Regions from separate parts of the Micromonospora sp. NPDC048842 genome, predicted to be linked through region 2. Evidence: riboswitches for the same ligand, from Rfam matches in the RefSeq annotation. Region 2 holds a riboswitch; the other holds the start of a gene.

What was found. Region 2 has a riboswitch for S-adenosylmethionine ahead of thrC (threonine synthase). Riboswitches for the same ligand answer to the same signal wherever they lie in the genome.
Region 1: it holds a riboswitch for S-adenosylmethionine, as region 2 does, so the genes downstream of both, AB0C19_RS09865 (ABC transporter substrate-binding protein) here and thrC (threonine synthase) in region 2, are expected to answer to the same signal.

What each region holds. Positions count from the first base shown of each region.
Region 1 is NZ_JBEZGK010000005.1:233,024-240,691, reverse strand. It holds gene AB0C19_RS09890 (DUF664 domain-containing protein) at 67-576, opposite strand; gene AB0C19_RS09885 (2'-5' RNA ligase family protein) at 655-1,170, shown strand; gene AB0C19_RS09880 (hypothetical protein) at 1,380-1,565, shown strand; gene corA (magnesium/cobalt transporter CorA) at 1,581-2,711, opposite strand; gene AB0C19_RS09870 (amino acid transporter) at 2,880-4,838, shown strand; SAM riboswitch class IV at 4,925-5,036, shown strand; gene AB0C19_RS09865 (ABC transporter substrate-binding protein) at 5,306-6,187, shown strand; gene AB0C19_RS09860 (amino acid ABC transporter permease) at 6,227-7,000, shown strand; gene AB0C19_RS09855 (amino acid ABC transporter ATP-binding protein) at 6,997-7,668, shown strand, end outside.
Region 2 is NZ_JBEZGK010000007.1:230,245-237,912, forward strand. It holds gene AB0C19_RS12885 (DoxX family protein) at 122-577, shown strand; gene AB0C19_RS12890 (metalloregulator ArsR/SmtB family transcription factor) at 793-1,098, opposite strand; gene AB0C19_RS12895 (DMT family transporter) at 1,190-2,152, shown strand; SAM riboswitch class I at 2,221-2,356, shown strand; gene thrC (threonine synthase) at 2,367-3,653, shown strand; gene AB0C19_RS12905 (GNAT family N-acetyltransferase) at 3,921-4,940, shown strand; gene AB0C19_RS12910 (hypothetical protein) at 4,865-5,707, opposite strand; gene AB0C19_RS12915 (hypothetical protein) at 5,704-6,507, opposite strand; gene paaN (phenylacetic acid degradation protein PaaN) at 6,618-7,668, shown strand, end outside.

The DNA of each region.
Region 1 (7,668 bases), on a different contig from region 2:
ACGGTTTCCCGCAGGATCACCCGCGTCGGGGTGAGCCCGGCTCACCTGAAGAGGGTGAGGGGCGCGTCAGCCGGCCTCGATCAGGCCGCGCACGTAGGCGGCCTGGCCCACGTGTTGCAGGTCGTCGTCGACGATGCTGACCAACCGGACGCCGAGGGTGACCGGCGGGTCCCACGCCTCGTCGACCACACGGTCCAGGTCCGCCGGGCCCAGACCGGCCAGGAAGCTTCCGGTACGCGCCGCGACCGCCTGGTAATAGTCGATCAACGCCTGCGCGCTCTCCGGCCGCACGGCGGCGACCTGAGCGGGCGAGTGCCCGTAGCCGGTGTTGTCGGGGTCGGCGGCGAGCCCGAACCGACCCGCCCAGTCGCCGCTCACCCAGATCTGCTCGGCGTCGAGCAGGTCGGCGACGTGGTGGTCCTGCACCCGGGTGAGGTGCCAGACCAGCCAGCCGACCGAGTTGGCGCCCGGCCCGGGCTGGCGGCGCAGTTGCTCGGGGCTGAGGCCGTCCACGGCCGCGCGGACGAGGTCGGGCAGCCTGTCGTACGCCTCGGTCAGCAGGTCACTCACGTCCACGGGTACGCCTTTCTGGTCGGTTTTCCAACAGGTACCGCCGCACCAGGGCACGCAAACCTCGGCCGCTACGGTGATCGAATGGTCGCCGCGGTGGAGTTGTACCTGGACCCCGACGCCACCCGCCGGATCGGGGTTCTCTGGGACGCGCTGGAGGCCGAGGGGGTGCAGAGCATGCGCTCGCTGCTGGAGCAGCGCCACCGTCCGCACGTCTCGCTCATGGTGGCGCCCCGTTTCGATCCGGAGCAGGTCGCCGAGGCGCTACAGGGGACGGTGGTGGCCGCCCCGCTGCGGCTCGACTTCCAGCACGCCGGTCAGTTCGTCGGTCGGGTGCTCTGGCTCGGCCCGGCGCCCACCCCGGAGTTGCTGGCGCACCACCGGCTGGTGCACGACCGGCTCGCCGGCGCCGGCATCGCCCTCGCCGCGCACTACCAGCCGGGGCGGTGGGTGCCGCACTGCACGCTGTCCATGCGCGTGCCGAACACGCTGATGGCCGCCGCGGTGCGCCGCTGTCTGGAGGTGTTGCCGCTGGCCGCGACAGTGGTCGGCGCGGCGCTCACCGACCACGCGCGTGGCATCGCCCACCCGCTGCCTTGACCACGCCTCGACCGTCAAGGCGTAATGTCCGGTTTGGCGGGCGACAGTCGGAAACCCGAAAACAAGCGGTGCGGATGCGGCCGGGCGTGGGAAGGTTCGAGTGGCTGTCGTACCGGTGGTGGGCTGCTCACAGGCGGTCCGCCCGGCCGGTGTGGCGCGAGGTCACCCCGCGCCACCCACGGCGGCTTCGACGAGGAGAGGCAGGGCCCATGCAGGCTCAGCGCAGGCCACCGCGCACGGAGCGGAGCCAGACCCGGGACGACCGGACCGGCGGCGGAATGACCGGAGCGGCCACACCACTGACGATCTGGGCGGCCGCCGTACTGCTCGGCCGGATCAGTGCCGGCGACGACGACGTCGAGGACGAACGGCACATCCTGCGCGGCATCGAGTGATCCCGGCCGCACGGCTCAGAGCCAGCCGCGCCGCTTGAAGATCACGTAGAGGGTGCCGCAGACCAGCAGCATCAACAGCAGCGCGAAGAGGTAGCCGAAGCGCCAGTTCAGCTCCGGCATGTGGACGAAGTTCATGCCGTACACGGTGCCGATGAGCGTGGGAGCGAAGAGGATCGCCGCCCAGGAGGAGACCTTCTTCAGCTCCTCGTTCTGGCTGTAGCTGGCCGCGGTGAGGCTGCGCATCTCCTCGTTCTGCTGCTGCGAGACGAGGGTGGCGTTGACGGTGAGGATGTTCTGCAACAGGTGCCGGAAACCGTCCACCCGCTCCACCACCTGGGTCAGGTGGTCGGTCACGTCGCGCAGGTAGCGGCGTAGCTCCTCGTCGGCGCTGGCACTGCCGGCGCCGTCGGCCAGCGCGTCGAGCACGCTGAGCAGCGGGCGGGCGGCCCGCTGGAACTGGATGACCTCGCGGCTGAGCCCGTAGATGCGGCGGCTGGCGTTCGGGTCGCCACCGAACACCTGGGTCTCGATCTCGTCGATGTCGTTCTCCAGCCCGGCCACCACCGGCGCGTACCCGTCGACGACCTGGTCGAGGATCGCGTACAGGACCGCCTCCGGCCCCCGGGCGAGCATCTGCGCCTCGGTCTCCAGCCGCCGCCGCACCGCGGCCAGGTCGGGCGCCTCACCGTGTCGGACGGTGACCACGAAGCCCGGGCCGATGAACAGGTGCAGTTCGGAGAACTCGACCTCCTCCCGGAGGTCGTCGTAGCGGGCGGCGCGCAGCACCACGAACAGGGTGTGCCCGTACCTCTCCAGCTTGGGCCGCTGGTGGGCGTTGATCGCGTCCTCGACCGCCAGGTCGTGCAGCCGAAACTCGCGGGCCAGCGAGGTGATCTGCTCGATGTCGGGTCGGTACAACCCGATCCAGGCCATCGCGCCGTCCTGCTCCTGGAGGCAGCGGTACGTCTCGGCGAGGCCGGACGGCGAGGCGAACCGGTGCCCCCTGATGTAGACGGCGCTGTCCACTACGCCAGCGGCGGGTGGATGGGGCGACTCCGTCGATGGCGGCACGCCGACCCTGGTCTCGTACTCGTCCAGTTGGCGACCGAACCCATCACCTGAGCGGGAGCGCCGGCCACCGACCATGCCCTGTCCCTCCCCCGGTGACGTCCGGTGCGGCGTGACTCCGCCAACCCGGGGGCGCTGCTTCCCCCCTGTATCTGACCCGAAACCCGTGCTGACGCCGGGCGAGTTCCGGGCACCGGCGGACGGGCACGCCCCGGCGGGCGGATACTCACGGTGACCATGGGCGGGATGACGGGGGACGCGCCGATGGAGGTCAACAGGCGCGCCGGTCGGTTGCGGGGGTGGCTGCTCGACGCCGACTCGGACCAGGCCGCGCAGCACCCGGGACCAGGCGGACGTCCGCCGGAGCACCGGCACCACCCGTGGTGGAAGGTGATGTGCCTGACCGGGGTCGACTACTTCTCCACGCTGGGTTACCAGCCGGGCATCGCGGCGCTGGCCGCCGGGGCGCTCTCACCGGTGGCGACCCTGGTGCTGGTGCTGGTGACCCTGCTGGGGGCGCTGCCGGTCTACCGACGGGTGGCGGTGGAGAGCCCGCACGGTGAGGGTTCCATCGCGATGCTGGTACGCCTGCTGAGCTACTGGCCGGGCAAGTTGCTGGTGCTGGTGCTGCTCGGTTTCGCGGCCACCGACTTCATCATCACCATCACCCTCTCGGCCGCCGACGCGACGGCGCACATCGACGAGAACCCGTTCTGGCCGAGCGGGCTCAAGGATCACGAGGTGCTGGTCACGCTGCTGCTGGTGTCGCTGCTGGGCGCGGTGTTCCTCAAGGGATTCACCGAGGCCATCGGGATCGCCGTCGTCCTGGTCGCTGTCTATCTGACGCTGAACGCCGTGGTGGTGGCCGACGCGCTCTGGCGGGTGGCGACGCATTCGAGCGCGGTCGGCGACTGGGCCACGATGCTGACCACCGGGCACGGCGATCCGTGGTTGGTGGTCGGGCTGTCGCTGTTGGTCTTTCCGAAGCTGGCGTTGGGTCTGTCCGGCTTCGAGACCGGGGTGGCTGTCATGCCGAGCGTACGGGGTGACCCGCAGGACTCGGAGGCACGACCGCTGGGCCGGATCCGTGGCGCCCGCCGGCTGCTCACCACAGCAGCCGTGATCATGAGCGTCTTCCTGATCACCAGCAGCGTGACGACCACAGTGCTCATTCCGCCGGAGGCCTTCCAGCCGGGCGGGCCGGCGAACGGGCGCGCGCTGGCCTACCTGGCGCACGCCCACCTCGGCGAGGTGTTCGGCACCATCTACGACCTGTCCACCATCGGAATCCTCTGGTTCGCCGGGGCGTCGGCGATGGCTGGCCTGCTCAACCTCGTACCGCGCTACCTGCCCCGCTACGGCATGGCGCCTACCTGGGCGCGAGCCGTCCGGCCGCTGGTGCTGGTCTTCACCGCGGTGGCGTTCCTGATCACGATCGTCTTCGAGGCCAGCGTGGACGCGCAGGGCGGCGCGTACGCCACAGGGGTCCTGGTGTTGATCACCTCGGCCGCGACGGCGGTGACGCTCGCGGCGCTGCGGCAGCGTCAGCGCGGCCGGACCATCGCGTTCGGGGTCATCGCGGTGATCTTCGTCTACACCACTGTCGCGAACGTGGTGGAGCGTCCGAGCGGCGTCAAGATCGCGGCCTGTTTCATCGGCGGGATCATCCTGGTGTCGGTGCTGTCCCGGCTGATGCGGGCCTACGAGCTGCGCGTCGACCACGTCGAGCTGGACCACGCCGCGGCCCGCATGATCGACGAACGCGCCGGACGACGGATTCGCCTCATCGCGCACGAACCCGACCGGCGCGACGAGACGGAGTACCGCGCCAAGCTGGCGCAGACCATGGCGGACAACGACTTTCCCGACGACAGCGACGTCATCTTCGTCGAGGTCACTGTCACCGACCCGTCCGACTTCGAGACCGAGTTGCTGATCCGCGGCAGTGTGGTCGACGGCCGCTTCCCGGTGCTCAGCCTGGCCAGCTCGTCGGTGCCCACCGCGCTCGCCGCCCTGTTGCTGGAGATCCGCGACCGCAGCCGTCGGCGCCCCCACATCTACTTCGAGTGGTCCGAGGGCGGCCCCACCCGCAACTTCCTGCGCTACCTGGCATTCGGACAGGGCGCCATCGCCTCGGTGACCCGGGAGATCCTGCGCCGCCAGGAGCCCGACCCGCACCGTCGACCGCACGTGCACGCCGGCTGACCTGCGAGCCGGCGGACCGTCGCGCGGCGTGAGCGTGGTCATAACGACTGGACGATCCACAGGTTCGTGCTGCTAGCCTCGGCGCAGGTCATGAGTGCCAGCGCGAAGCCCCGGCTCGCTGGCCGGCAACCCTCCTCCGCGGTGGGGTGCCCCGGGTGAAGACCAGGCACCGGCAGGACGTCGGTGCAAGCGTGGCCTGGCACCCAGGTCAGCACAGACCCGGGAGAACCATGCGCATCCTCAGCACCACACCACCGACCGACGTCGCGGACTCCCGCACCGGTCGACCCTCGCCCGCACTGATCCGGCGACGGCACGTGGACATGATGCGAATGTGCAGCGCCGCCTGTCGCGGCACCGCGCTCTAGCACCCCCTTCCCCAGCTCTTTCCCACCGGTACGCCCATCGGGCGCGCCGTCGGTGGCGCACGTCCGTGCGCGCCGAGACACCACCCTTCGGAGACACCAGTGCGATTCCTTCCTGCCCTGACCCGCGCCGCCGCCCTGGGCGCCGCCACGATCCTTGCCGCCACCGCCCTCACCGCCTGCGGCGACGACAGCTCGTCCGACGCCACCGCCAACCCGTACGGCCTGGCCCAGGCGGGTGTGCTGCGCGCCGGAACGCTGACCGACGCCCCGCCGAACGTGTACCTCAAGGACGGCAAGTTCACAGGCTTCGACAACGACCTGCTGACCGCCGTGGCCGGCAAGCTCGGCCTCACCGTCGAGTTCGTCGGCACCGACTTCTCCGCGCTGCTCAGCCAGGTCAACAACCGCAAGTTCGACGTGGGCAGCTCCTCGATCACCATCACCGAGGCCCGCAAGAAGACTGTCGACTTCGGCGACGGCTACGACTTCGGCTACTTCGGCCTGGACGTCCCGGCCGGCTCGCCGATCACCGGCTTCGACCAGCTCGCCGGCAAGCGGGTAGTGGTGGTGCAGGGCACCGTCCAGGACGACTACGCCAGCGGCAAGCAGCTCAACCCGGTGCGGGTGCCGGACTACAACGGCGCGATCAACCAGCTCAAGGCGGGCACCGCCGACGCCTGGATCGCCCCGGCGGAGATCGGCGAGAAGTCGGCCACCGACAGCAACGGCAAGATCACCGTAGCGGCCAAGGAGCTCAGCCCGGCACCGACCGCGTACGCCGTGGCCAAGGGGAACGACAAGCTGCGCGAGGCGCTCAACAAGGGCCTCGACGAGGTCGTCGCCGATGGCACCTGGAGCCGGTTGCAGGCGCAGTACTACCCGGGCCGGCCGATCCCGGCGGACTTCACGCCGGGCAGCGGCACTGTGCAGGCCCCGTCCGCGTCGGCTGCGCCGTCGGCGTCCGCGTCGACCGCGTCCTGAGCCGGTGACGAGCGAGCGGGGCGGTAGGAGGAGCGACCGATGGATCCGTTGAGCACCCTGTGGGAGACCTTCTTCGACTGGGACGCGATGCGCGAGGCACTGCCCGAGATGCTGACCGTCGGGTTGCCCAACACGCTGATCCTGGCGGTCTCCGCCGCCCTGCTCGGCTCGGTACTGGGCCTGCTGCTGGCCGTCGCCGGGATCTCCCGCAGCCGCTGGCTGCGCTGGCCGGCGCGGGTCTACACCGACGTGTTCCGAGGACTGCCGGCCGCGGCGACGATCCTGCTGATCGGCGTCGGGCTGGCCCCGCTGGGCATGCAGGTCTGGGGGCCGGACCCCTACCCGTTGGGCATCCTGGCGCTGTCGCTCATCGCCGCCGCGTACATCGGGGAGATCTTCCGCTCGGGCATCCAGTCGGTGGAGGCCGCCCAGTTGGAGGGCTCGCGGGCGCTCGGCTTCTCCTGGGCAGACTCGATGCGGCTGGTGATCATTCCGCAGGGCATCAGGCGGGTGCTGCCAGCCTGGGTGAACCAGCTCATCGCGCTGATCAAGGACTCCAGCCTGGTCTACTTCCTCGGCCTGGTGGCCAGCCAGCGGGAGCTGTTCCGGATCGGGCAGGACTACGCGGCCACCACCGGCAACGAGTCGGCGCTGCTGCTGGCGGGGCTCTGCTACCTGGCGTTGACAGTCCCGCTGACGCACGTCGTCAACTGGATCGACAGGCGGCTGCGCAACGGTCGGCCGGCCACCGCGTCGACCGAAGAGGACGACGACATCGCGTCGTACGCAGCGACGGAAGGAGATCGGCGATGACCACCGCCACGACGACATCGGTCAGCCTCGACGTACGCGACGTGCACCTCGCCTTCGGACCGAACCGAGTGCTGCGCGGCGTCGACCTCTCGGTGCCCCGGGGCGCGACGGCCTGCGTCATCGGGCCGTCCGGGTCGGGTAAGTCCACCCTCCTGCGCACCATCAACCGGCTGATCGAACCGGACCGGGGCGACGTGCTGCTGGACGGGCGCAGCGTGCTGGGCGACGACCCGGACGCGTTGCGGCAGCGGGTGGGCATGGTGTTCCAACAGTTCAACCTCTTTCCGCACATGAGCGTGCTGCGCAACGTCACGCTGGCCCTGCGCCGGCTGCGCAAGCTCGGTGCGGACGAGGCGGAGACCGTCGCCCGGGCCCAGTTGGAGCTGGTGGGGCTGGCCGGCAAGGCGAACTCCCGGCCGGCGCAGCTCTCCGGTGGTCAACAGCAGCGGGTGGCGATCGCCCGCGCGCTGGCGCTGCGGCCCGAGGTGATGCTCTTCGACGAGGCCACCTCGGCGCTCGACCCGGAGTTGGTCAAGGGCGTCCTCGCGGTGATGGCCGACCTGTCCGCCGCCGGCATGACCATGGTGGTGGTGACCCACGAGATGGGCTTCGCCCGGCAGGTCGCCGACACCGTCGCCTTCATGGACCGGGGCGTGGTGCTGGAGGCC
Region 2 (7,668 bases):
GGACGTCCTCGTTCACACCGTTTTCACGAGGGATTATCCCACCAGCAAGGAAATTATGACTTTCGATGTTCTGATGCCTCAGGATCGACGAGACCCATCCACTATCTTCGATGGAGGTGCCATGAACGTCTCTCGGCTCGGCGGGCCGACCCTGTCCCTGTTCCGCATCGTGATCGGCCTGCTGTTCACGTTGCACGGCCTGTCCTCGGTATTCGGGTTGTTCGGCGGCAACCCGATGACTGGCAAGGCGGTACCGCTCGGCGCCTGGCCGGGCTGGTGGGCTGCCGTGATCCAGCTGGTCTGCGGCGTACTGGTGCTGGTCGGGCTCTTCGCCCGACCCGCCGCGCTGCTCGCCTCCGGCTCGATGGCGTACGCCTACTTCGTTGTGCACCAGCCGGATGCCCTACTGCCGCTGCACAACGGAGGCGAGCGGGCAGCGCTCTTCTGCTGGGCGTTCCTGCTGGTCGCGGCTCTCGGCCCGGGTGCCTGGGCGCTCGACACGCTGCTCGCTCGGCGTCGCACTGACACCCCCACGGCATCGGCTTCGGCGGCCGAACCCGACGCGGTGTCCGTCTGACCGCATCCGAACCACGCGTCGCCGAAGCCTCGACGAGGCGGCTTCGGCGACGCGCCGGGGTGAGGTGCCCCGTCGGGCCGCACCTCGTCGCTGATGTCGCAGACGATTCAGCTCCAAAGCGAGCGCCTGGGACAGGTCCGACCCGCCCCCGCCGCCGTGTGTGGCGGCGGCCGGACGGGCCAATGCGGGCCAGGTGAGCGCGGGGCGGGGCGGGGTCAGGCCGGCGGGCGCTGGGTGAGGACCGCGTCCAGTAGGCCGGGGTAGAGCTCGTCCAGCTCGTCCCGGCGGAGCCGGACGAGTCGGCTGGTGCCGGCCGCCCGGGTCCGGGTCAGCCCCGCCTCGCGCAGCACCTTGAGGTGGTGGCTGCGGGTTGCCTTGGAGACGCCGAAGTCGAAACTGCCGCAGGCGGACTCGCCGCCCTCGGCGAGCGCCCGGACGATCTGTAGCCGCACGTCGTCGGCGAGTGCGGCCAACACGCTGGTGACCGGTACGGCGGTCAGGTCGGGCTCGTGCGGCTCCATGTGACCAGTGTAACCCTTGTTCGACAACTATCGAACGACGCCCTATGGTCGGTGTCGTTGGTTCGACGATACTCGAACATTGGAGTTGCCGATGCGATCCCGCGCCACCGCGTTCCCACTGGTCGCAGTGCTCGGCTGGGGCGTGATGTTCCCGATCCTGGCCAGCGCGCTCGACCGGGTCGACCCGCTCAACCTGACCACCGCGCGCTACCTGCTGGCCGCCGTCGTCCTGGTCGCCATCCTGCTGCTCCGCGAGGGTGCCGGCGCTCTCCGGCACGGTGGCCGGGCGCTGGAGGTGGTGGTGCTCGGAGTGGTCGGCTTCGCGGGCTTCAACCTGCTCACCAACCTGGCGCTCGAACACGCCGCTCCGCAGCAGATCTCCCTCTTCGTGGCCACCACCCCGGTGATCACCCAGCTCGTCCGCTGGGCCCGCGACGGCGTACGCCCGAAGCCACTCCTGCTGGCCCTCTCCCTTGTGGCGCTCCTCGGCGTCGGTCTGGTGATCACGCGCGGCAGCCTGGCCGGGCTCGGCCAGTTCGGCCTCGGCGGGCTCATGATGATCGGCGCGGTGCTGGGCTGGGGCATCTACACCCACGGCGCCAGCCGGTTCGGCGAGTGGTCACCGCTGCGCTTCACCACACTGACCGCGCTCGCCGGCACGGCCGCCATGCTCGTCCTGAGCGTCGGCGCCGACGCCGTCGGCTGGCAGCACGCGCCGGCCGCCGCCGACCTCGTGGCGGTCGCCCCGCAACTGGCGTACGCCGTGCTGGTGGGTGCCGTGATCGCGGTCCTGGCCTGGAACACCGGCGTGCAGCGACTCGGTGCCGCCAACGCCGCGCTGTTCATGAACCTGGTTCCGGTGACCACCTTCGCGGTGCAGATCGCCCGCGGCTACCGCCCGGAGCCCGTCGAACTGGTCGGGGCCGCCATCACGATCGCCGCCCTGGTCGCCGCGAACCTCGCCGCCCGGCCCCGGACTACGTCGCTGCCGCGGCCGAGCGCGGTGACGGATCCGATCGCGGTGACCGACCCGGTGGCGGTGAGCGCCCGCTGACCCACTACCTGGGATCAGCGGTAGCAGCGACCGACAGCGTTGTCCTAGACTCGACGGCACAACTGAATACCTCATCCAGAGGGGCTGAGGGATACGGCCCGACGACGCCCCGGCAACCACCCCGCGCGCTCACCGCTGAGCGACCCGCGGGGCAGGTGCCAATTCCGTCCCCGCCGCACCGTGCGATGCGGGGAAAGATGAGAGGACTCTCGACATGACGTCGACGCTCGTCGCCTCCGGCATCGACACCTCCGCAAGCCCCGCCCGCGCCCTGGTCTGCCGTGCCTGTTCGGCCCGCTACCCGCTCGCCGCCCAGCACGCCTGTTACGAGTGTTTCGGCCCGCTGGAAGTCGACTACGACACCGCAGCGCTGGCCGCCGTCACCCGCGAGCAGATCGAGGCCGGCCCGAACAACATCTGGCGGTACGCCGCGCTGCTCCCCGCCGGTCAGGACCCGGCCAGCCGGGTCACCCTCGACCCGGGCCTGACCCCACTGGTGGCGGCCCCGCATCTCGCCGCCGAACTGGGCATCACCGCGCCGCTCTGGGTCAAGGACGACAGCGCCAACCCCACCCACTCGTTCAAGGACCGGGTCGTCTCGGTGGCGCTCACCGCCGCCAAGGCGCTCGGCTTCAGCCGGTTCGCCTGCGCGTCGACAGGCAACCTGGCCAACTCGGTGGCCGCCCACGCGGCCCGCGCCGGTGCGCCCTCGGTGGTCTTCATCCCCAGCGACCTGGAGCAGGGCAAGGTCATCACCACCGCCGTCTACGGCGGCGAACTGGTCGCCATCGACGGCTCGTACGACGATGTCAACAGGCTCTGCGGTGAGCTGGTGGAGACCGACGAATTCGAGGACACCGCGTTCGTCAACGTGAACGTCCGGCCGTACTACGCGGAGGGCTCCAAGACCCTCGGCTACGAGGTGGCCGAGCAGCTCGGTTGGCGGATCCCGGCGCAGGTGGTCATCCCGATGGCCAGCGGCGAGCTGCTCACCAAGATTGACAAGGCGTTCTCCGAACTGGTGGAGATCGGCCTTGTCGAGGCGCCCGCTGACGGCTGGAAGGTCTTCGGCGCGCAGTCCGCCGGTTGCAACCCGATCGCCGTCGCCCTGCACACCGAGACCGACACGATCGTCCCGGTCAAGCCCACCGGCATCGCCAAGTCGCTCAACATCGGCGACCCGGCGGCCGGCCTCTACGCCCTGGAGGCGGTCCGCCGCACCGGCGGCTGGATGGAGTACGCCGACGACGACGAGATCCGCGCGGGCATTCGCGATCTGGCCCGTACCACGGGGGTCTTCGCCGAGACCGCGGGTGGGGTAACAGTGGCCGTGCTGCGCAAGCTGGTCGAGTCCGGTCGTCTCGACCCGACGGCCGAGACCGTCGTGTTCAACACCGGCGAGGGTCTGAAGACCATCGACGCGGTGGCCGGCCAGGTCGGGCCGACCCACCACATCAAGCCCTCGCTGCGCGCCGCCCGCGACGCCGGCCTCCTCGGCTGACGGGCTCACTCGGAGCAAGGGGCCGAGTCGATCAGTCGGTAACTGGGTTTTCGCTGTGAGTGTGGAAAACCCGCCGCTACGGACTTGACGGCAGGAACCGGACGGCGCAAGATGCTCCGTGCGGGAGGGCATTTCGCCGAAGACTTTTGAAGTTCTTGCGACCCAACGCCGGAGGCGTTGTGCGAGTGTCCCTCCCGACCAACGTTCGATCGGGCCAGCGAGTAATTCGCTGGCCCGGTCGCTTTTGTAAGGTGCACGCTCACTGGCATGAGCATCACCATCGCGTCGTTCGACGGCGCCGACCGGACTTCCGTCGACGAGGCGTACCGGATCGGGTCGGCGGCCAACGACGCTGATCTCCCGGACTTCCCGCCCTTCTGCCGGCGCCGGTTCGACGCGATGTTCCACACGCCGATGCCCGGCACCCTGTCGCTCTGGGCGCTGGCCCGCCTGGACGGCGTGCCGGCCGGCTACCTGCAACTGGACCTGCCGCAGCTCGACAACACCGACAACGCCACCGCCGAGCTGCTGGTGCATCCGCGGCTGCGGCGCCGGGGCGTCGGCCGGGCCCTGCACGAGTACGGGCTGCGCCTGCTCCGCGAGCACTGCCGCAAGCGGGTGGTGGCGATGGCCGTCTCCGCGCTGCCCGGCGGCGCCGCCCGAAGCGTGGCCGGTGACGCGTTCGCCGCCGCGACCGGCGCCCAGCCCGCCCTCGCCGAGGTGCGTCGTCGGCTCGACGTCGGCGAGATCGACCGGGTCGCTCTGCGGGCGGCGCTCGCCGAGGCCCGACCACGAGCGGAGGGCTATCACTCCGTCTGCTGGCAGGGTTCCACCCCGCAGGAGTACGTGGCTGACATCGCCTACCTCGACGGCCGGCTGCTGATGGACGCGCCGATGGGCGACGTGCAGTGGGAGCCTGAGCAGGTGGACGCCGAGCGGATCCGCGGCAACGAGCGGGCGCTGGACGCTCGGGGCCGCCGGCGCTACCACCTCGGGATGCGGCACGAGGCGTCCGGTCGGCTGGTCGCCTGGACGCTGCTGGACGTGGGCGCCTCCGCCGACTGGCACGCGTTCCAGCAGATCACCATCGTCGACCCGGCCCACCGTGGGCACCGGCTCGGCCTCATCGCCAAGGCGGAGAACCTGCACCACCTGCTCACCCACGAGCCGGCGGTACAGGTGATCGACACCTTCAACGCGGCCAGTAACAGCTACATGGTGTCGATCAACGAACAGCTCGGTTTCCGCCCGGTGGACTGCTGGACCGACTGGCAGCTCACCCTCTGAGCCGACAGTTCACTGGGCCGTCCGTTCCAGGTGCTCGACCAGCTCGCCGACCGCGGCGTGGCCAACCGGCTGCCGACCTCGCGCAACATCTCGTCGCTGACGTACGCCGGGAAGATCCGCCGGTACCGGTTGCCGAGCGGGGCGCCGTAGGTGAGCAGGGCCACCCGCCGGCGGCAGTGGTCGGGCAGTTGAAGGATCGTCACCGCCGCGAGCACGCTGCCGTGACTCTGCCCGGACAGCAGCACAGCGTTCCCATCGGCGGTGAGCTGCCCGATCCGGCGGGTCAGCTCGGGGACCGCCCGCTCGACGTAGCACGGCGGGGCGAGCGGATGTGCGGCACGCGGCCAGAAGGTGGCCGGCTCCCAGAGCACCCCGACCAGCCGGATCGCGCCGGATCGGTAGGCGACAAGCCCCATCACCGCGAGGACCGTGGCGAACAGCCCGATCAGCAGGGCGCCCAGGTCGGTCACGAAGATCACCGGACGGGCCAGCGGCTCGCCGCCGAGTCGCAGCGCGAGCGCACCCGGGCCGGGACCGATCACCGAGAGCCCGGCCGCCGCCAGGGTGAGCAGCGCCAACACCACGTACGCGGTGGCCAGCAGCCCTCCGAGTCGATCCGTCAGCCGGGCGCGCACGATCGCGTCGCGGACGGCCCGGACCCGTTCCGGGGCCGCCCGGGAGGCTTCCGGATAGTCCCGCCGGATCAGCTCCTCGGCCTCCCGACGGCGACGAGTACGGCGAAGCCGGGGCACGAGCACAGCCGTCACGACCACCAGGAGCACTGCGAGGGTGAAGCCGAGGGTGACCCAGCGGTAGGCGATCGGCGGCGACAGCGGTGGCGCGCCGGGCGGCAGCGGCCGTGCGGGCGTCGGGCTGGACCCACGGCCGCGGCCAGCAGCAGCCAGCCGGGCACTGTTGCGTCGTGCGGCGCCAGAACCAGCAGCAGAGCCACATCGAGCGTGCCCAGCGCCACCGCGATGTGAACCGAGCGCAGGCGGCGCAGCAGCGACCGTGTGTCCCAGAAGGCGGCCGAGTCGAGCCGGTCCGCACCCACACCGGGCGCGTGGTCGCTGTCCTCGGGGAGCTGCCAGGTCCGGGCACCGAGCCGCCAGATCAGGACGATAGCGATGATCGGCGGTACGGCCAGCAGCGCGAGTCGTTGCCCGGGCGGCACGTCGCCCAGCCAGGACAACTCGCGCCGCCCCTCCAGGCACCTCGGGTAGGCCGCGCACTGCCACGCGATCAGGTCGACTGACACCCCGACGGTGGAGAGCACGTACATCGCGGTCATCGTCGCGGCCAACAGCCGGCACAGCGCCCGCGCGGCGTGGCCGTCGCGTCCGGTGACCGGAAGCATCCAGACCGCGATGTTGCTGAGCATGAACGGCAAGAGCAGGACCAGGGAAAACGTCCGGGTGGCGGTCCCGCCGGTCAGCCTGCTCCAGCGGTACGCCTCAAGCGTCACCCCGTTGTGGTCCGTGGCGGCACCGTAGCCGGGCCGTGGGCGGTAGAAACCGGCGTTGTCGTCGCCTGCGACCCGCGCGACGATCGGTCGGTACTCAGGCATGAGCCGCTGTCGGGCATTCGCGCTACTGCTCGCGGACCGGACTCAGGCATGAGCCGCTGTCGGGCATTCGCGCTACTGCTCGCGGACCGGACTCAGGCATGATGGCGGGCATGACGGAGACCCCGCATCCCCTGTACGACAGGCACGCCGACACCCTCAACCGTGCGCTGACCGCGATCACGGAGCGGGGCTACTGGTCCGCCTATCCCGAATCCCCCAGCCCCCGGGTGTACGGCGAGACCGCCGCCGCCGACGGTAAGGCCGCCTTCGAGGCGTACCTCGGCGGTGACTTCCCGCTCGACCAGCCCGGCGCGGGCGTTCGGGTCGCCACCGAGACGAGCCCGTTCGGTGTGGAGTTGGCGGTGCGTTACCCGCACGCCGGCCCCGGTGAGCTGGTCGACGCCGCCTCCGCCGCGCTGCCGGCGTGGCGCGACGCCGGCCCGCAGGCCCGGGTGGGCGTCTGCCTGGAGATCCTCGACCGGCTGCACAAGCACATCTTCGAGCTGGCCAACGCTGTGCAGTTCACCAGCGGGCAGGCGTTCGTGATGGCCTTCCAGGCCGGTGGCGCGCACGCGCTGGACCGGGCGCTGGAAGCGCTGGCGTACGCGTACGCCGAGATGACCCGGCACCCGGGCAGGGCGGGCTGGGAGAAGGCCGCCGGCAAGGGTGACCCGCTGCGGATGACCAAGACGTTCCACGTGGTGCCGCGTGGGGTGGCGCTGGTGATCGGCTGCAACACCTTCCCGACCTGGAACTCGTACCCCGGGCTGTTCGCCTCGTTGGTCACCGGCAACCCGGTGATCGTCAAGCCGCACCCGCGCGCGGTGCTGCCGCTGGCCATCACAGTGAAGTACGCCCGGGAGGTGCTCGCCGAGGCCGGGTTCGACCCGAACCTGATCATGCTGGCGGCCGAGGCCCCCGGTGAGAAGCTCGCCAGCGACCTGGCCCTGCACCGGGCCATCCGGATCGTCGACTTCACCGGCTCCACCGAGTACGGCGACTGGCTGGAGACGCACGCGCGGCAGGCATCGGTCTACACCGAGAAGGCGGGCCTCAACACCGTCGTCATCGACTCCACCGACGACTTCGCCGGCATGTGCCGCAACCTCGGGTTCACGCTGACCCTCTACAGCGGGCAGATGTGCACCACCTCACAGAACA